Linked DNA regions of Acuticoccus sediminis. The protein of the gene in region 2 interacts with the protein of the main gene of each other region in a pairwise test. Links are inferred from orthologs where the notes say so. Each region holds a gene or a part of one and is shown on either strand. Other genes may lie near its edges.

Region 1 (9,478 bases), on a different replicon or contig from region 2:
GACACGCTACGTGAGCCGCAACGGCTGCCGGGTCCGCGTCGTCGAGCGGACGCGCTACGGCAAGCGCGTTCGCGTCGTCAATCGCTGCGGCTACCCCTACTGGTAAGCCGCCGCCGGAGCCTAGCCGCGGGGCGAGGCTCGAAAGGGCCGGCCTGGCGCTACGCCGCGAGGGCCGCGACGAGGGCCTGCGCGGCGAGGCGCCCGGTCTGGGCGCCGCCGTTCATGTAGCCGTAGTAGGCTGCGGAATACTGCTCGCCGGCGAAGGCCAGGCGGTCCCGCGCTACGGGGTTCGCGACGGCCGCGTCCGCGGTCTCGGTCCAGAAGCAGGACGCAAAACGTGTCTTCTGCCCTGGGCCGAGATTGGTGTAGCTCCCGCCGAGCCAGGGGGTGCGCACCCACCCGGTGTTGCCGGCGAGGCCTGTGTAGGCCTCCGGCAGGCCGGGAAAGTCACGGCCGAGAGCGGTGAGGGCGTCCGCCACGAAGGCCTCGGGGCCGTAGCGGTGGATGTCCTCGGTCTGCGCGCCACCGACGAGGAAGGTGACGCCGCTGTTGGTCTTCTCCGGCTGGCGCACGCCGTCGTCCCAGATGACCGAGGCGGCGATGTCGCTCCACAGGTCGAGGGCGAAGCCGTCCTCGCGCTGCCAGGGGCGGCTGTCGAACCCGGCGAAGACCTTCTCGTTGCGGCCGAGGCGGACCTCGGCGGCGAAGTTCGGCATCAGCGGCGGGACGGGGACGCGGACGCGCATGCCGCCGATCGCCGGGAACGGGACCGCGAGCACCGTGGCGTCGGCGCCGACGCTGCTGCCGTCGGTGAAGGTGATGCGATGGCCCTTGCCGTCCGGCTCGATCAGCGAGGCGCGCTTGCCGCGCTCGATCCGACCGTCGAGCCGCCCGGCGAGGGCGGTCACGATCCTCTCGCTACCGCCCTCCACCATGAACATCCCGTCGCGGCCGGACGTCAGGTCGACGCTGTCGCCGGCGACGGACGGGAGCGCAGAGATCAGCCCCAACACCGACGCCTCTCCGGTCTCGACGCCGTACTCCGCACGGACCAGCGCGGCCATCAGGCCGAGCGACTCGCGCGTCAGCTTGTCCTTGTTCCAGAAGAAATACTCGGCGACCGACATCGCATCGAGCTCGGGCGCGACGGTGGCCCAGTCGGCGTCGAGCCGGGCCGCGTCCTCGGCGAATTGCCGGGCGAGTGGGGTGAGGGCGTGGGCGAGGTCGGCTTCGTCGATCCGCCCGCCTGCGACGTGGTACGCGGTCTTCGGCGCGGCGACGGCGGCCGCGTTCGCGTCCACGTTGACGAGGCCGATACCGAGCGCGCGCGCGAGGGCGATCATGTCGGCATGGTCGGAGCTGATGTACTGGCCGCCGAACTCGGTGATGATCCCGTCGGCGACGAGGCCGACCATGGAGCGGACGCGCCCGCCGACCCGGCCGGACGCCTCGTAGACGACCGGCTCGTGGCCCGCGTTGAGGAGGTGCCACGCGGCGCTGAGCCCGGCGAGTCCGCCGCCGATGATGGCGACCGTCGCCCCTCCGGCACCGGCGAGGGCCACCGGCGCGTTGCCGGCGACCACCGACGCGGCGGCCATGGACTGGAGCATGCGGCGGCGGGTGAGGCCCCCGCCGCTTCCGCGTGGCCGTCCTGCTTCCGCCAGGGCCTCGCCCAGCATCTTGTCGGCACGACGGAACACGAGCGAATGCGCCATGGCCACCCCCGCATGGAGCGCGCCACCCGTACCGTGGCCCGCCCACCGTCAGCCAAGGCTAGCTCATGGCCGCCGACCCCTCAATCGTATCGGTCGACTTTTGCGCACTGTGTGCACAGTCGTGAGCGGCTCTGATGTCGGATATTGCCTGGATGCATCCACGGACCATACCTCATCCGGCGTGATAGTTCCGCCAGTTCCCTTGGGAGCCCCCGTTCAAAGCCGGTGCCGTGGCGCGTTGTCACGCGATATTGTGCATCGATGCGATCACGCCACCCGTGCCTGTCGATTCAATTTATGAAGAGCGGGTGACACCGCGTGGGAGACGGCGGGTCGTCACTCGTCGGCCGACGCAGGCGCGGCTTCGTTGTGCGCCGGGTGCGCCTTCGGCATTCGCCGCCTTTGCCGATCTCGATCCGAGAGGCTGGACGTCGAATTCCGGCGGTCTGGGGGAGTGCGAAGTGAGCCGGGCGCCTTCGGGCGACGGATCGCGAGGACTGCGGCTCGATTCTCGCGTCGGCGGTTTATCCGCCGACGCCCGTGGCGCGCGTGCCATCGGGAACGGCACGCGGCGCCATGCGGTGGGTCCGCCGGCGTCCGCGTCGCGGCGCCGGCGGAGAACGGCGATGTCAGAGCTTGCGCACGTCCACGAAGTGGCCTGCGACGGCAGCAGCGGCGGCCATCGCGGGCGACACGAGGTGCGTGCGGCCCCGGAAACCCTGGCGGCCCTCGAAGTTGCGGTTCGAGGTGGAGGCGCAGCGCTCGCCCGGCGACAGACGGTCGGCGTTCATGCCGAGGCACATGGAGCAGCCCGGCTCGCGCCACTCGAACCCGGCGTCGATGAAGAGCTTGTCGAGGCCCTCGGCCTCGGCCTGCGCCTTCACCAGGCCCGAGCCCGGCACGATCATCGCCGAGACGCTCTCGGCCACCTTGTGGCCGCGGATGACGTCGGCCACGGCGCGCAGGTCCTCGATCCGCCCGTTGGTGCAGGAGCCGATGAAGACCTTGTCGATGGCGATGTCCGTCATCGGCGTGCCCGGGGTCAGGCCCATGTACTGGAGCGCACGCTCCATCGCCCGGCGCTTCTGCGGGTCGGTGACGTCGGCCGGGTTCGGCACCGCGCTGTCGATGCTGGTGACGGCCTCGGGCGAGGTGCCCCAGGTGACGATCGGCGGCAGGGCCGCGGCGTCGAGGCTGATCTCGCGGTCGAAGTGCGCGTCGGCGTCGGACGGCAGCGACCTCCAGTAGGCGAGGGCGTGCTCGAACGCGGTCCCCTGCGGCGCCTTCGGACGGCCCGCGATGTACTCGAACGTCGTCTCGTCCGGCGCCACCATGCCGGCACGTGCGCCGCCCTCGATGGACATGTTGCAGACCGTCATGCGGCCTTCCATCGACAGCGAGCGGATCGCGTCGCCGGCGTATTCGATGACGTAGCCGGTGCCGCCGGCGGTGCCGATGGTGCCGATGATCGAAAGCACGATGTCCTTCGCGGTCACGTGCGGCGGGATGACGCCGTTCACGTTGACGCGGAAGTTCTTGGCCTTGCGCGTCACCAGCGTCTGCGTGGCGAGGACGTGCTCGACCTCGGAAGTGCCGATGCCGTGCGCGAGCGCGCCGAACGCACCGTGCGTCGAGGTGTGGCTGTCGCCGCAGACGATCGTCATGCCGGGGAGGGTGAAGCCCTGCTCGGGACCGACGATGTGCACGATGCCCTGCCGGCGGTCGAGCTCGTCATAGTACTCGATGCCGAAGTCGGCGGCGTTCTGCGCCAGCGTCTCGACCTGGGTGCGGGACTCGGGATCGTCGATCCCGGCCGAGCGGTCGGTCGTGGGCACGTTGTGGTCGACGACGGCGAGCGTGCGCGTCGGCGCATGGACCTTGCGGCCGGCGATGCGCAGCCCCTCGAAGGCCTGCGGGCTCGTGACTTCGTGGACGAGGTGACGGTCGATGTAGAGAAGCGCCGTGCCGTCGTCCTGGAGCTCGACGAGGTGATCGTCCCAGATTTTGTCGTACAGCGTGCGCGGCGCCATGGCTCCCGTCTCCTTTGTTCTTGAACAATCCCAGATGCCAACGCGAGCGCCCGTTGGCAAGCGTCACGACGCCCTTCGGGCTATAGGACTGCGCGATAGGGCAAAAACGACCGCTCCCGCCCGAAGGGCGGCGCGACCCGTGACGGCCCCGCCTGCGCGATTTCCGTCCCGAAGCGGGCGGGGCGCCGATGCTACCCTGAATTGCGCGAACGTGCGAGGCCGCGGCGGCGGTCCGCGCCGGCCGGTATCGATGCGCGGGGAATCCGTCGCAAGCGGTCGAATCGGCGCCCGCGAACAGGGCGGCGCGCCGTCCGACCTCGCGCCGGGGGCGCGGGCGGTCTCAGCTCGCGGCGACGGGGGCGCGCGTCAGGAGATCGTAGAGCTCGGCCGCGTTCTCGGCGTTGCGCAGCGCGTCGGTCATGCCGGGCTGCTTGATGGTGCGGGCGATCTTGTTCAGCGCCTTCAGGTGGTCGGCGCCGGCATCCTCGGGCGCCAGAAGCGCGAAGATGAGATCGACCGGCTGGTCGTCGAGGGCCTCGAACTCGATGGGCCGGGCCAGGGTGAAGAAGAAGGCAGACAGCTTCGGCAGGCCGACGAGCTTCCCGTGCGGAATCGCGATGCCGTGGCCGACACCGGTCGACCCGAGGCGTTCGCGCTGCAGCAGGGTGTCGAAGACTTCCCGCTCCGGGAGCCCCGTCTGCCGTGCAGCGAGGCTCGCGATTTCTTGGAGGGCCTGCTTCTTGGAGCCGACGTCCAGACCCTGGACGACGGCCTCAGGAGCGAGCAGGTCGGTTAGTACCACAGGATTAATCCGCAGTGGTTTGAGTCGTGTCGGCCGAGCCGGTGCTCGCGGCGAGCGACGGGTCGATCCAGCCGACATTGCCGTCCGAACGTCGGTAGACGACGTTGTGAGACCCATTTGCGGCATTTCGGAACATGAGCGCTGGGGCATCGATGAGATCAAGCTGCAGGACCGCCATCGAGACGGTCATGGTACGAATTTTCGTTGGCGTCTCGGCAACGACGAGGGGCGCGTAGTTTTCCGCAAGCTCCTCATCCTCGTCGGGCGCGGCGAGAACGGTGTAGTTCGCGACTGCGGCTTCGACGTCCGCCGAGGACGGCCCGGACTTGTGAGCCTTCAGGCGGCGCTTGTAGCGGCGCAGACGCTTGTCGATCCTCTCGGCGGCCTGCTCGAACGCTTGTGTCGCGTCTCCGGCCGTGGCGGAGGTCTTGAGCACGACGCCCGTGTCGAGGTGAAGCGTGCAATCCGCCTCGAACCCGGCGCCGGACTTCGAAACGGTCACCTGGCCACTATGGTTCCCGTCAAAGTACTTTCCGACGGACGCGGCGATGCGATCTTCGATCCGCTGCCGAAGAGCGTTGCCGACGTCCATGTTTTTGCCAGCGATAGTGAGGGCCATGACAATCTCGAATCGTTTCTGTGTCGTCTTCGACGAACCTTGGGCGGAGACCTTAGCCGGACGATGGCCCGTCGTCTCCGCGACATCAGAAACCAAGACTGTCACGGACACGAGAGCGTCGTTGGCGCCGAGCCGTGGCGCGGCCTTCTAGGCGCGCCCGACAGTGGTGTCAATGACCGGCGTCCTGTCCGGACAATTTGTGTGAACATGCCCGTCACCGGCGGATCCCGGCCGAGCTGAACGCGTCGTGACGCGCCATTCTCCGCCGCTCCACTGAGGAGGGGATGTTCATCGCTTCGCGGTATTTCGCCACCGTTCGCCGTGCGATCACGATACCGCTGTTTTTAAGCGTTTGCACGATCTCGTCGTCGGAGCGCACGTGGGTTGCGGTTTCCGTGTCCACAATGCGGCGAATTTGCGCGCGCACCGCCTCGGCCGAGACGGCGCCGTCGCCGGCGTCGATCGCCACCGCGAAGAAGGCGCGGAAGGGGAAGACGCCGCGGGGGGAGGCGAGGGCCTTGTTCGAAACGACACGGCTGACCGTCGATTCATGCATGCCTATGTCCTGCGCCACCTCGCGCAGGGTGAGCGGCGAGACGTGCTGCGCCTCGCCCTCGAAGAAGGCCCGCTGGCGCGACACGATGGCCGAGGCGACCTTGACGATCGTGCGCGCCCGCTGGTCGAGGCTGCGCGTCAGCCAGTGCGCCGAGCGCATGCACTGGTTGGCGAAGGACACCGCGGCGGCGTTGCCCATCGCGGTGACCTCGGCGTGGTAGTCGGCGTCGACGAGGACGCGCGGCAGGCGCTGCGTGTCGAGCGAGACGATGAACCCGCCCTCGGCCCGCCGGCGCACGATGACGTCCGGCTCGATGGCGACGAGGGGCGTGGTGTCGAATGCGAGGCCCGGCCGCGGGTCGAGGCCGCGCAGCCGGCCCAGCACGTCGATGACCGCCGCCTCGGAGGCGTTGCAGACGTCGGCGAGGCGCCGCACGTCGCGCTTGGCAACGAGGGCGAGGTTCTCGATGACCTTCTGGGCGAGGGTGTCGTAGTCGTCGCTGGCGCGCAGCTGCAGGGCGAGGCACTCGCCGAGATCGCGGGCGAAGAGGCCCGCCGGCTCGATCGTTTGGACCTTGGCGAGGGTGGCGGCGACGTCCGCCGGCGAGACGCCGAGGCCGACGATGGTGTCGTCGAGCGCGTCGCCGGGGAGGCGTCCGTCCGGATCGAGGGAGCCGATCAGGAAGTCGGCGATGGCGCGCTCTTTGGTGTCGAGCTTGAGGCCGGCGACCTCGCGGCGGCAGTGGTCCGCCAGGGTCTCGCGCACCGGCACCGCGGCAAACGGGTCGAGCGGGCTCGCCGAGTGCGACACGTCGCGCTTGGGAGCGACGCGGCCGTCGCCGCGCGGAGACAAGGTCAGGAAGGGGTTTTGGTCGACTTCTTCACGAACCGCGGCCTCCAGCTCGAGATTGGACATTTGCAGCAGCTTGATGGCCTGCATCAGCTGCGGGGTCATGGCCAATGTCTGTCTTTGCGACTGAACGAGCCGGAGAGATGGTGTCACGATTGTGAAATCCGTTTGGCGCGATCCTTGCTTCCAGATTGATTAAACATCCGGCGGGCTGAGTCAAAGCCGGAATTGCTCACCAAGGTATAACCTCCGCACATCGCGGTTTTCGACGATTTCCTGAGGCGTGCCTTCCGTCAGGACCTCGCCGTTGGCGATAATTGTCGCCCGGTCGATAAGTCCCAACGTTTCCCGAACGTTATGGTCCGTTATAAGGACACCTATGCCTCGCTGCGTGAGGTGGCGAACCAGCGTCTGAATATCTGCGACGGCGATCGGATCGACACCGGCGAACGGCTCGTCGAGGAGCATGAAGTCCGGTTTCGATGCGAGCGCCCGCGCGATTTCGACGCGGCGACGCTCGCCGCCGGAGAGGGCCGTCGCGGGGGAGCCGGCCAGTCTCGTGAGACCAAATTCCTCGAGGAGCTCGTCCAGGGTCTCGCGCCGGCGCCGTTTGTTGGGCTCCGTCAGCTCCAGGATCGCCAGCACGTTCTGCGCCACGGTCAGCCCGCGGAAGATGGAAGCTTCCTGCGGCAGGTAGCCGATACCGAGCCGTGCGCGGCGGTACATCGGCAGGTGCGTGATGGGGAAGCCGTTGAGCGTGATGGCGCCCTTGTCGGGCTTGATGAGGCCGGTGATCATGTAGAACACCGTCGTCTTGCCGGCGCCGTTGGGGCCGAGGAGGCCCACCGTTTCGCCCTGCGACAGGTGCAGCGAGACGTCGCGGACGACGGTCCGGCGCCCGTAGGTCTTGGCCAGTCCGGTAACGACCAGCCCCTGCGTTGCACCATCGTTCGGCTCGGCCTGTGGTGCCGCGCCGTTGCCCGCGTTAGGTTGGCGCGACGCGCGCCCGGAGCCGGGCCGAGGGATGGCAGATTGATCCATAGCCAGAATTTTACCGCGTTACGTGTTGCACTGCCCGCGGCACACCGCATCTGGCAATTGCGTTCGGTCGTCAAGGAAGCCCTAAGATGGAGGTATTATGGCCACGCACCAGAAGGGTAGCGTTCTCAAGCTGATTCTGGAGCTTGGACCACTCGTCACCTTCTTTGCCGTTAACGCGAAGGCAAATGACTGGGGGCTCGACGCTTTTGCCCCCTTCCAGGGCCTGAAGCCCGAGACCGTCCCGATCATGGCTGCCACCGCTGCCTTCATGCTCGCGACGGTCGTGGCGCTGTCGGTGTCGATGGTCGCCTACCGTCGCATCCCTGTCATGCCACTGGTATCGGGCGTCATCGTGATCGTGTTCGGCGGTCTGACGCTCTACCTGCAGAACGACACGTTCATCAAAATGAAGCCGACGATCGTGAACCTCGTGTTCGCGACGACGCTCCTCGTCGGGCTCTACCTCTTCAAGCGGCCGCTGCTCGCCATCGTGTTCGACAGCGTGTTCCAGATCGACAACGAGGGATGGTGGAAGCTCACGCTGCGCTGGGGGCTTTTCTTCCTCGTCCTGGCGGCGTTGAACGAGATCGTGTGGCGCAATTTCTCGACCGACACCTGGGTCACCTTCAAGGTGTTCGGCACCATGCCGCTGACGATCCTCTTCACCGTCAGCCAGCTCCCGCTGCTGCAGAAGCATGCACTGGAGCAGGAGGCGGAACCGGAATCAGCGGCCTGATCAGCCACCTGGAGGCGCCGGGCGGGATCGTCCGGACTGCCCAATTCGTGTGCAGATCGGCCTTGCCCATGGGATGCGGCGTGCCGGGTGGCCCGCCACGCCGCATCAGGACCCCTAGAACTTGAAGACGCTCGCCGCCGCTTCCCGCGAGCGGTCCTTGGACACGATCTCCCGGTCGATCCGGTCGATCTCGGCCCGACAGGCCGCCTTCAGCTCCTCAAGATCACGCACCGACATGCGGTCCAGGCTGTCACCCAGGGCATGGGCCCTGCGCGGTGGACGCGGTTCGTCGTCCAGATCCATGGCGCAATCCCCCTCGTTCAGCGTCGTAGTGCAGTCTGCAACCCCGTCTGCGCAGGGGGCAAGACCCTGTCGCAAGCCGGGGCAGGCAGCGCTACGTTGATGTAAGGCGGCCCGCGCCGCGATCCACGATACCGGAGGCCTTTCCATGTCGATCCCCACCACCATGCGCGCAGTGACCGCACCGTCCCCCGGCGGTCCCGATGTCCTGGAGGTCGGCGAATTCGCGGTGCCGAAGGTCGAGAGCGGGGAGATCCTCATCAAGGTGGAGGCGGCCGGCGTGAACCGGCCGGACTGTCTGCAGCGCGCCGGGAACTACCCGCCGCCCCCCGGGGCCGGCCCGATCCTCGGCCTCGAGGTTGCCGGCGAGGTCGTCCACACCGGCGGGGCCGCGACGCGCTTTGCCGTCGGCGACAAGGTGATGGCGCTGGTGGTGGCCGGCGGCTACGCGGAGTATGTCGCGGTCCCGGAGACGACGGCGCTCCCGATCCCGGACGGCCTCTCGATGGAGGAGGCCGCGGGCATTCCCGAGACGTACTTCACTGTCTGGAGCAACGTGTTCGACCGCGGCGGCCTCAGGGCGGGCGAGACCTTCCTCGTCCACGGCGGCACGTCGGGGATCGGCACCACGGCGATCCAGCTCGCCAAGGCGTTCGGCGCGACGGTGATCACCACGGCCGGGTCGGACGAGAAGTGCGCCGCCTGCCTCGAGCTCGGCGCCGACCGGGCGATCAACTACCAGAAGGAGGACTTCGTCGCCGCCATCAAGGACTTCGCCCCCGGCGGCGTGCACCTGACCCTCGACATGGTCGGCGGCGACTATGTCGTGA
Region 2 (9,373 bases):
AAGAACCCGCTGACGCCGATCCAGCTCTCCGCGGAGCGGATCAAGCGGCGCTACGGCAAGCAGATCAAGCCGGACGACCACGAAGTCTTCGACCAGTGCGTCGACACGATCGTGCGCCAGGTCGATTCGATCGGCCACATGGTGAACGAGTTCTCCAACTTCGCGCGCATGCCCGCGCCGGCGATGGAGCGGCTCGATTTGCGCGATGCGGTTCGCGAAGCAGTATTCATCCAGGGAATCGGGCATGATGCTGTCGAAAAGCGAACTTCGATTCCGAAGGAACCCTTGATTGCAAACTTCGACCATCGTCTGGTGAGTCAGGCGCTGTCCAACCTGGTGAAGAACGCGGCCGAGTCGATCGAGCAGACCACGGACGCGGATCGGGGCGGGGAGCGCGGCCACATCGACGTGCGACTCTACGTCAACGAGGCGGGCGAGCGTGTGGTCGACATCGTCGACAACGGAATCGGCTTTCCGGCGGCAGGCCGCGAACGACTTCTGGAGCCGTACATGACGACGCGGGAGAAGGGCACGGGCCTCGGTCTCGCCATCGTCAAGAAGATCGCGGAAGAGCAGGGCGGGCGAATCGAGCTTCTCGATGCGGCTGCGGTTTCGAGCAATACGCGCGGCGCGTGCGTCCGCTTCGTGCTGCCGGATCTGATCGATTGATGGAGCGTCCGAAGGGGATGCGACGGACGGATGCGGTCTGTTCGGAAGGGCTAACGCTTGACGATTCGGTCAACTCGCGCGACGTAGGCCTCTCCCTCCGGTCGCGTGTTCGGCCCGGTTTGGGGCGAAGGGTGGAGCGCTGATGGCATCGGACATTCTTGTCGTCGACGACGAGATCGACATCCGCAACCTGATCGCCGGTATCTTGGAAGACGAAGGCTACGAGGTTCGTACGGCCGCCGACTCCGACGAGGCGTTGGCTGCGATCGGAGCGCGACGCCCGCAGTTGATCTTCCTCGATATCTGGCTGCAGGGGTCGAAGATGGACGGCTTGCAGCTGCTCGACGCCATCCGTGCGCAGCACTCGACGATGCCGATCGTGATGATCTCCGGTCACGGCAACATCGAGACGGCCGTGTCGGCGATCAAGCGCGGCGCTTACGACTACATCGAGAAGCCGCTGAAGGCGGACCGGCTGCTGCTGGCGGCCGAGCGCGCGCTGGAGGCCTCGCGCCTGCGCCGCGAGGTCGAATCGCTGCGCACCAAGTCGGGCGAGTTCCAGGACCTGATCGGCAACTCCGCCGTGATGAACCAGCTCCGCTCGACGATCGAGAAGATCTCGCCGACCAACTCGCGCATCATGATCATGGGGCCGTCGGGGTCGGGCAAGGAGCTCGTCGCCCGGACGATCCACAAGAAGAGCCTGCGTTCGGAAGGCCCGTTCGTCGTGGTCTCCTCCGCGTCGATCACGCCGGACAAGATGGACGAGGCGCTGTTCGGCGCCGAGGCGAAGCCCGGGCAGGACCCGTCCGTCGGCGCCCTCGAGGAGGCTCACGGCGGCACGCTCTATCTCGACGAGATCGGCGACATGCCGCTGGAGACGCAGGCCCGGATCCTGCGCGTCCTGGTGGCGCAGGAGTTCAACCGCGTTGGCGGTTCGCAGAAGGTGAGGGTGAACGTTCGCATCATCTCCTCCTCCGCGCGCGACCTCCAGGAGGAGGTGACCGAAGGGCGGGTGCGCGAGGACCTCTTCCACCGCCTCTCGGTGGTGCCGGTCCGCGTTCCGGCGCTGGCCCAGCGCCGCGAGGACGTGCCGATGCTGATCGACTACTTCCTGCGCCAGACCGCCGAGAACCAGGGCCTGCCGCGCCGCATCGTCGGCGAGGACGCCATGGCGGTGCTGCAGGCGCACGACTGGCCCGGAAACGTTCGCCAGCTGAAGAACAACGTCGAGCGGCTGCTCATCCTGACCCGTGACGGGGACCCGAACGACCCGATCTCGGCGGACCTGCTGCCCAACGAGATCGGCGCGATCGTGCCGCCGCTGTCGTCGCAGGCCGGCGGCGAGCACATCATGGCGCTGCCGTTGCGCGACGCACGCGAGATCTTCGAGCGGGACTACCTGCGGGCGCAGATCAACCGGTTCTCCGGCAATGTGTCGCGCACGGCCGAGTTCGTGGGCATGGAGCGCTCCGCGCTGCACCGCAAGCTGAAGACGCTGGGGATCGCGTGACGGTTCGGGCGGCCACCGGCGCCCCGGCCACCCGCGCGGTGGGCGGGGACAAGGTGTTCGTGGACGCTCTGGTACGCCAGCTCGCCGTCGGCATCCTGCCGTCCGAGCAGGGCGTGACGCAGCGCGTGCGCTTCTCCGTGTCGCTGACCCTGGCCGAAGGTCTGGCGCCCGCGGGCGACGAGCCGGCGGTCAGCTACGTCGATATCGTCGAGGTCATCGACGACGTGACCGCCGGCCATACGGCGCTCTTGGAGCAGATGGGCGAGGCGATCGCGGCGCGGCTCCTCGCCAATCCCGGCGTCACCCTCGCCGACATCACCATCGAGAAGCTGGACCGGCTGGACGGGGCCGGGGTGTTCGGCGTCCACATGGTGCGCGAGCGCGCGGCGTGAAGACGATCGGCCTCATCGGCGGGCTCTCCTGGGAGTCGACCGCGCTCTACTACCAGCACCTCAACCGCATGACGCGCGAGCGTCTCGGCGGGCTGCACTCGGCGCCCATCGTGATGTGGTCGTTCGACTTCGCCGAGATCGAGGAGCTGCAGGCGTCCGGCGACTGGACCGGCGCCACGGCCCGGATGGTCGAGGCGGGCGAGCGGCTGGTCGCCGCCGGGGCGGAGCTGCTTGTGATCTGCTCCAACACCATGCACCGCATGGCGGGGGCGGTGGAGGAGGCGGCGGGCGTCCCGCTCGTCCACATCGCCGACGCGACGGCCGATGCGGTGCGGGCGGAGGGCTGCATGTCGCCTCTGCTGCTCGCGACCAAGTTCACCATGGAAGGCATGTTCTACCGCGGCCGGATGCGCGAGCAGCACATGCTGGACGTCAGGGTGCCGGGGGACGAGGACCGCATGGCGGTGCACCGGATCATCTACGACGAGCTCTGCCAGGGCATGGTGAACCCGGCGTCCAAGACGCGCTATCTCGACATCGTCGACACCGCGATCGAGGGCGGCGCCGACAGCGTCATCCTCGGCTGCACCGAGGTGACGATGCTGATCGGTCAGGACGATGTCGGCGCGCCTGTGTTCGATTCGACCAGCATCCATGCGCGTGCGGCCCTCGCCGCGGCGCTCGATGAGGGCTAAAGTGATCCTTCCGGTGGCCGATCGTCCCTGGAGCCGATGGGCGAGGACGGGTTTGAGGAGGCGATCCTGTGGCCGAAGTCATGTTGGTGAGCCTTCGCGGGGCCCCGCGACCGGAGAGCGTCGCGGTCCTCTCGGCCGGGGCGGACCCCCGGCACCGCGGCATGGCCGCGTCCCGCGCCGGAACTGGCAGCCGGACGTGACGCTGCGCGGCCCGGTGGCATAGAATAACACCATGCGTATCGTAATTTGTGGTGCAGGGCAGGTCGGGTTCGGTATCGCCGAGCGACTGTCCCACGAGGGCCACGACGTTTCCGTCATCGACCAGCTCCCGCAGCTCATCGCCAATGTGCGCGACCAGCTCGACGTGCGCGGCGTCATCGGCCACGGCGCGCATCCGTCGACCTTGGCGCAGGCGGGGGCGGAGAACGCCGACCTCCTCATCGCCGTCACCCAGTCGGACGAGGTGAACATGGTGGCGTCGCAGGTCGCGCACACCATCTTCCAGGTCCCGACCAAGATCGCGCGCATCCGCGCCCAGGCCTACCTCAGTCCGGTCTACTCCTCGCTGTTCGCGCGGGAGAACATGCCCATCGACGTGGTGATCTCGCCGGAGATCGAGGTGGGCGAGATGGTCATGCGCCGCCTCTCGCTCCCCGGTGCGGTCGAGACGGTGCGCTTCGCGGACGACAAGATCATCGTCGTCGGCATCCTCTGCCACGAGGACTGCCCGGTGGTGGACACGCCGCTGCGCCAGCTCACGGACCTCTTCCCCAACCTCGGCGCCGTGGTGACCGGCGTCTACCGGCAGGGCACGCTGATCGTGCCGAAGTCGGACGAGATGCTGCGGGTGGACGACCTCGTCTACGTGGTGGTGCCGCGCGAGCAGGTGCGCCGCACTCTGGTCATCTTCGGCCACGACGAGCCCAAGGCGAGCCGCGTCGTCATCGCCGGCGGCGGCAACATCGGCTTCTACGTCGCCCAGCAGCTCGAGAAGCGCGAGCCGCAGACGAAGGTGAAGATCGTCGAGGCGAGCCGCCAGCGCGCGCTCTATATCGCCGACCAGCTCCACAAGACGGTGATCCTCAACGGTTCCGCGCTCGACCAGGACGTCCTGCGCGAGGCCGACATCGAGGACGCCGACACGATGGTCGCGCTCACCAACGACGACCAGGCCAACATCATCGCGTGCGTGATGGCGAAGACCCTCGGTTGCGCGCGCAACCTGTCGCTCATCAACAACGTGTCCTATCCGGCGCTCGCCAACGCGCTGGGGATCGACGCCTACGTGAACCCGCGCGCCGTCACCATCAGCCGCGTGCTGCGCCATGTCCGGCGCGGCCGCATCGAGAGCGTGCACTCGCTGCAGAACGGCTCCGCCGAGGTGATCGAGGCCGAGGCGCTGGAGACCTCGCTGCTGGTTGGCCGCCCGCTGCGGGCGCTGGAGCTCCCGGAGGGCGTGCGTGTCGGCGCGATCGTGCGCAACGGCAAGGCCGTCGAGGTCAACGGCGACACGCAGATTCTCGCGCGCGACCGGGTTGTCATGTTCGCCTTGAGCGAGAAAGTGCACCAGGTGGAACAGATGTTCCGCGTGAGCCTGGAATTCTTCTGAACGGAGTGACGATGAGCCGGATTGCCTACGTCAATGGTCGCTATGTGCCGCATGGTGAGGCGTGTGTGCACGTGGAGGACCGGGGCTTCCAGTTTGCCGACGGCGTCTACGAGGTGTGCGAGATCTGGGACGGCTATATCGTCGACATGACCCGCCATCTCGACCGTCTGGCCCGCTCGCTGAACGAGCTGCAGATGGACTGGCCGGTGGAGCGCCGGGCGATGGAGTCCATCCTGCGCGAGACTGCGCGGCGCAACCGGGTGAAGAAGGGCCTCGTCTACCTGCAGGTGACGCGCGGCGTCGCCCGCCGCGACTTCGCCTTCCCGAAGACGCCGATCCCCGCGACGCTGGTGGTGACCGCCCGCTCGGTTCCGCCGGGCAACGCCGTGAAGATCGGCGAGGAGGGAATCGCCGTCGTCACGACGCCGGACATCCGCTGGGAGCGGGTCGACATCAAGACGGTGGCGCTTTTGCCGCAGGTCCTCGCCAAGCAGAAGGCGGTGCGTGCGGGCGCCAAGGAAGCCTGGATGTACGACAAGGACGGCTTCATCACCGAGGGCGCATCGTCCAACGCCTGGATCGTGAACCAGGACGGGACGCTGGTCACACGGCCGGCCGAGCGCGGCATTCTGCGCGGCATCACGCGGGCGGCGATCATGGATTTCGCGGCCGCCCACGACATCAAGGTCGAGGAGCGCCCGTTCACGATCGACGAGGCGAAGGCGGCGCGCGAGGCGTTCATCACGTCCGCGACGATGACGGCGACGCCCGTCGTCAAGATCGACGAGACGCCAATCGGCAACGGGGCTCCCGGTTCTGTCGTGTCTGAGTTGCGCGCACGGTTCCACGAAGGCGTGGAAAAACTCCCTCTGAGCGTGTATTAAGACAACGGCGCGAAGGTCCCGCTTGAGCGGGCGTCGCGGCGAACTACCTACAGAGCTGGTGTTCGGGGGCTGGTGCCGCTCGATTGTGTGTGTCGGTAACCGCGCGAACGCCGTGTTCATTGCGATCGGGATATAATCAGTGGCTGAAAAAGCTCAGAACCTTCAGGACACGTTCCTCAACCACGTCCGCAAAAGTAAAACGCCGTTAACGATCTTCCTCGTGAACGGCGTTAAACTGCAGGGTGTTTTAACGTGGTTCGACAACTTCTGCGTCCTGCTGCGACGCGATGGTCATTCGCAGCTTGTTTACAAGCACGCGATCTCGACCATCATGCCAAACCAACCTGTGCAACTGTTCGACCCGAACGAAGAGACCGGATCACGATAGCGTGAAAGTTGACGACAGCGGGACACGCGCTGAGGTCGGGACGCCCACGGAAGAGGCCGCGACCCGAGCCATCGTTCTGCTGCCGGTCGTTCGGCAATCGGAGGAAGACAAGCGCGAACCCGAGGGGCGTCTCGCCGAGGCCGTGGGCCTTGCCGACGCCATCGCGCTCGATGTGGTGGACGCGCGGGTCATTCCCGTGCGCAACCCGCGCCCGGCGACGCTGTTCGGCACGGGGGTGGTGGACGACGTCACCGCCGTCGCCCGCGCGGCCAACGCCGAGCTCATCATCATCGACCATCCGCTGACACCGGTGCAGCAGCGCAACCTCGAGAAGGCCTGGGGCGCGAAGGTGCTCGACCGCACCGCGCTGATCCTCGAGATCTTCGGCGAGCGGGCGCAGACGGCGGAAGGCGCGCTCCAGGTGGAGCACGCGCACCTGACCTACCAGCGCTCGCGCCTCGTGCGGTCATGGACCCACCTCGAACGCCAGCGCGGCGGCTTCGGCTTCCTCGGCGGCCCGGGTGAAACGCAGATCGAGGCCGACCGCCGGCAGATCGCCGAGCGGATCGCCCGCGTCGAGAAGGCGCTGGAGGACGTGCGGCGGACACGCTCGCTCGCGCGAGAGCAGCGCCGGCGCAACAACCAGCCGGTCGTCGCGCTGGTCGGCTACACCAACGCCGGCAAGTCGACGCTCTTCAACCGCCTTGCCGGCGACCACGTCGAGAGCCGCGACCTCCTGTTCGCGACGCTGGACCCGACCCTTCGCAAGCTCGAACTGCCGCACGGCCGCACGGCGATCCTGTCGGACACGGTCGGCTTCATCTCCCATCTCCCGACATCCCTCGTCGCCGCGTTCCGCGCCACGCTGGAAGAGGTGACGCTCGCCGATCTCGTCGTCCACGTGCGCGACATTTCGCACGAGGAGACGGAAGCTCAGGCCGATGACGTCCTCGGGACCCTCGCCGAGATCGGCGTCGAACCCGGCCAACGCGAGGTGCTGGAGGTCTGGAACAAGGCCGACCGGCTGGACGACGCGGTGCGCAAGCAGCGCGAGCTCGCCGCGCAGGCGCAGGGCGCGGTGCTGGTGTCGGCGGAGACCGGGGAGGGGATCCCAGCGCTCCTCATCGCGATCGAGGACCGCCTCGCCCGCCGCGCCACGGTCCGCGAGGCGACGATCCGCGCGACCGATGGTGCGCTGCTCGCCTGGCTCTACCGCAACACGGAAGTCCTGGAGCGCTCGGACGAGGGGGAGACGGTCCACCTCACCCTGCGCATCCCGGAAGCGCGCCTCTCCGACACGCTCGCCAGGCTCGGCGAGCCGGTTCCCGAGCCGCAGACCCCGAGCCAGCCCTACCTTCCGTAGGCGCGATCCGGCTCCGGCGGTTCGGGCCGCCACATAATCCGTGGTCCGGCGCGCATCCGTTCCCAATCCTCCGCCCGCAGGCACTATGCTCGGCGGCAAAGATATGGAGGACGCATCATGGATGTCGGGCTGGACGCGAGCGGTGAGGGACGGATCGACCTCGAGGTCGAAACCCGCGAGGGCGGTGCCGTCGCGACGGTGATCATCAACAACCCGGTGAAGCTGAACATCATGACGCCGGCGATGTGCGAGGACTTCGTCTCGCGCGTGCGCGAGGCGGAGGGTATCGCCGACGTCCGCGCGATCGTCCTGACCGGCGCCGGTGACCGGGCGTTCATCGGCGGCGCCGACATCAGCGCGATGGCCGAGTTCGACTGCGGCAGCGCGCGGGCGTTCATTACCGCGCTGCACGAGGTCTGCTCGATCGTGCGCGAGGTCGAGGTCCCGGTGATCGCGAAGATCGACGGGTTCTGCCTTGGCGGCGGGATGGAGATCGCCGCCGCCTGCGACATGCGAATCGCGACGGAGGGTTCCCTGTTCGGCATGCCCGAGGTCCGGGTCGGCATCCCGTCGGTGATCGAGGCCGCGCTGCTGCCGGGCCTGATCGGCTGGGGCAAGACGTGCGAGCTCTTGTTCACCGGCGCGACGGTGAAGGCGCCCGAGGCGCTGGCGATGGGCTTCCTGCAGCGGATGACGGTCGCCGGCGAGCTCGACGCGGCACTGGACCACTGGCTGAAGGGGATCCTTGCGTCGGGACCGCGTGCGATCGCGCTGCAGAAGCAGCTGATGCGGCGCTGGGAGAAGACGACGATGGACCAGGCCATCGCCGCCGGGATCGACTCGTTCGTGTCGGCTTACGAGACCGACGAGCCGGGCCGCATGATGCGGGCCTTCCTCAACCGCCGGTCGGCCCCGAAGGCCGGCTGAGGCCGCAGGACGCGTCCGGCGATCGGCCCGCGCTGCGTGCGGGGGTCAGGCCGTGTTGGCGAGGAAGTTCTTCGCGTCCGTCCAGCGCTCCTCCAGGGCGGCGGCTTCGAGGTCGCTGAGGGTCCGGCCCTCGGCGCGGACGGCGGCGTCCATGTGCCGGACGCGGGCCGTGAACCGGGCGTTGGCACCGCGCAGGGCGCTGTCGGCGTCGATGTCGAGGTGGCGGGCGTAGTTGACGAGGGTGAAGAGGAGGTCGCCGAACTCGGCCTCGATCTCGTCGTGCTCGCCGGAGCGGACGGCGGAGGCGAACTCCTCCAGTTCCTCGGCGACCTTGTCGACCACGCCGGTCGCGTCCGGCCAGTCGAAGCCGATCTTGGCCATGCGCTTCTGCAGCTTCTGGGCGCGGGCGAGCGGCGGGAAGTTCACGGGGACGTCGTCGAGGATGCCGTTCGGCTTTCCGGCCCGCTCCTCGGCCTTGATGATGTCCCACATCGCCTTGATCTCCTCGGGCGTCTTGGCGGGGCCGTCGGAGAAGATGTGCGGGTGGCGGCGGATCAGCTTCTCGGAGATGGCGTCGCAGACGTCGTCGAACGCGAAGTCGCCGCGCTCGGCCGCCATCTGGGCGTAGAAGACCACCTGGAGGAGAAGGTCGCCGAGTTCGTCCTTGAGGTCGTCGATGTCGCCGCGTTCGATGGCGTCGGCGACCTCGTAGGCCTCTTCGATGGTGTACGGGGCGATGGTCTCGTAGGTCTGGGCGAGATCCCAGGCGCAGCCGCCGTTGGGATCCCTGAGCTGCGCCATGATCGTGCGCAGCCGGTCGATGGGTGCCGTCACAGGTGCCTCCGGCGTTTCTCCGCTGGGTGAGATACTGCGTCCATGCCGGCGCGACCAGTCCCCGCCGGCAGTCGGCACGTCAGCGCTCGGGCGTCGACC

Evidence for each region.
Region 1: the proteins of trkA (region 2) and ptsN interact in binary tests that used the Escherichia coli proteins (3 or more experiments, as listed by UniProt). The link is inferred for Acuticoccus sediminis from one-to-one orthologs.

Annotation. Positions count from the first base shown.
Region 1 is NZ_QHHQ01000007.1:37,704-47,181, forward strand. The notes cover bases 2,817-5,776. They hold ptsN (PTS IIA-like nitrogen regulatory protein PtsN), read right to left. Parts: upstream 4,548-5,776; coding sequence 4,086-4,547; downstream 2,817-4,085. Other genes in these bases: leuC (3-isopropylmalate dehydratase large subunit), read right to left, coding at 2,817-3,745; hpf (ribosome hibernation-promoting factor, HPF/YfiA family), read right to left, coding at 4,552-5,166; rpoN (RNA polymerase factor sigma-54), read right to left, coding at 5,381-5,776. Outside these bases: DLJ53_RS25995 (hypothetical protein), read left to right, coding at 1-106; DLJ53_RS26000 (flavin monoamine oxidase family protein), read right to left, coding at 159-1,715; more of leuC, read right to left, coding at 2,345-2,816; more of rpoN, read right to left, coding at 5,777-6,724; lptB (LPS export ABC transporter ATP-binding protein), read right to left, coding at 6,788-7,612; DLJ53_RS26030 (septation protein A), read left to right, coding at 7,710-8,348; DLJ53_RS26035 (DUF1192 domain-containing protein), read right to left, coding at 8,463-8,651; DLJ53_RS26040 (NAD(P)H-quinone oxidoreductase), read left to right, coding at 8,797-9,478. UniProt on the Escherichia coli protein: Seems to have a role in regulating nitrogen assimilation.
Region 2 is NZ_QHHQ01000003.1:194,006-203,378, forward strand. The notes cover bases 2,835-5,689. They hold trkA (Trk system potassium transporter TrkA), read left to right. Parts: upstream 2,835-3,501; coding sequence 3,502-4,878; downstream 4,879-5,689. Other genes in these bases: DLJ53_RS15135 (aspartate/glutamate racemase family protein), read left to right, coding at 2,835-3,269; DLJ53_RS15145 (D-amino-acid transaminase), read left to right, coding at 4,890-5,689. Outside these bases: DLJ53_RS15120 (sensor histidine kinase NtrY-like), read left to right, coding at 1-669; nitrogen assimilation response regulator NtrX, read left to right, coding at 812-2,182; DLJ53_RS15130 (dihydroneopterin aldolase), read left to right, coding at 2,179-2,574; more of DLJ53_RS15135, read left to right, coding at 2,571-2,834; more of DLJ53_RS15145, read left to right, coding at 5,690-5,762; RNA chaperone Hfq, read left to right, coding at 5,902-6,150; GTPase HflX, read left to right, coding at 6,152-7,513; DLJ53_RS15160 (enoyl-CoA hydratase), read left to right, coding at 7,631-8,440; mazG (nucleoside triphosphate pyrophosphohydrolase), read right to left, coding at 8,486-9,274; DLJ53_RS15170 (SulP family inorganic anion transporter), read right to left, coding at 9,354-9,373. UniProt on the Escherichia coli protein: Part of the constitutive potassium transport systems TrkG and TrkH. May regulate the transport activity of TrkG and TrkH systems. Binds to NAD(+) and NADH.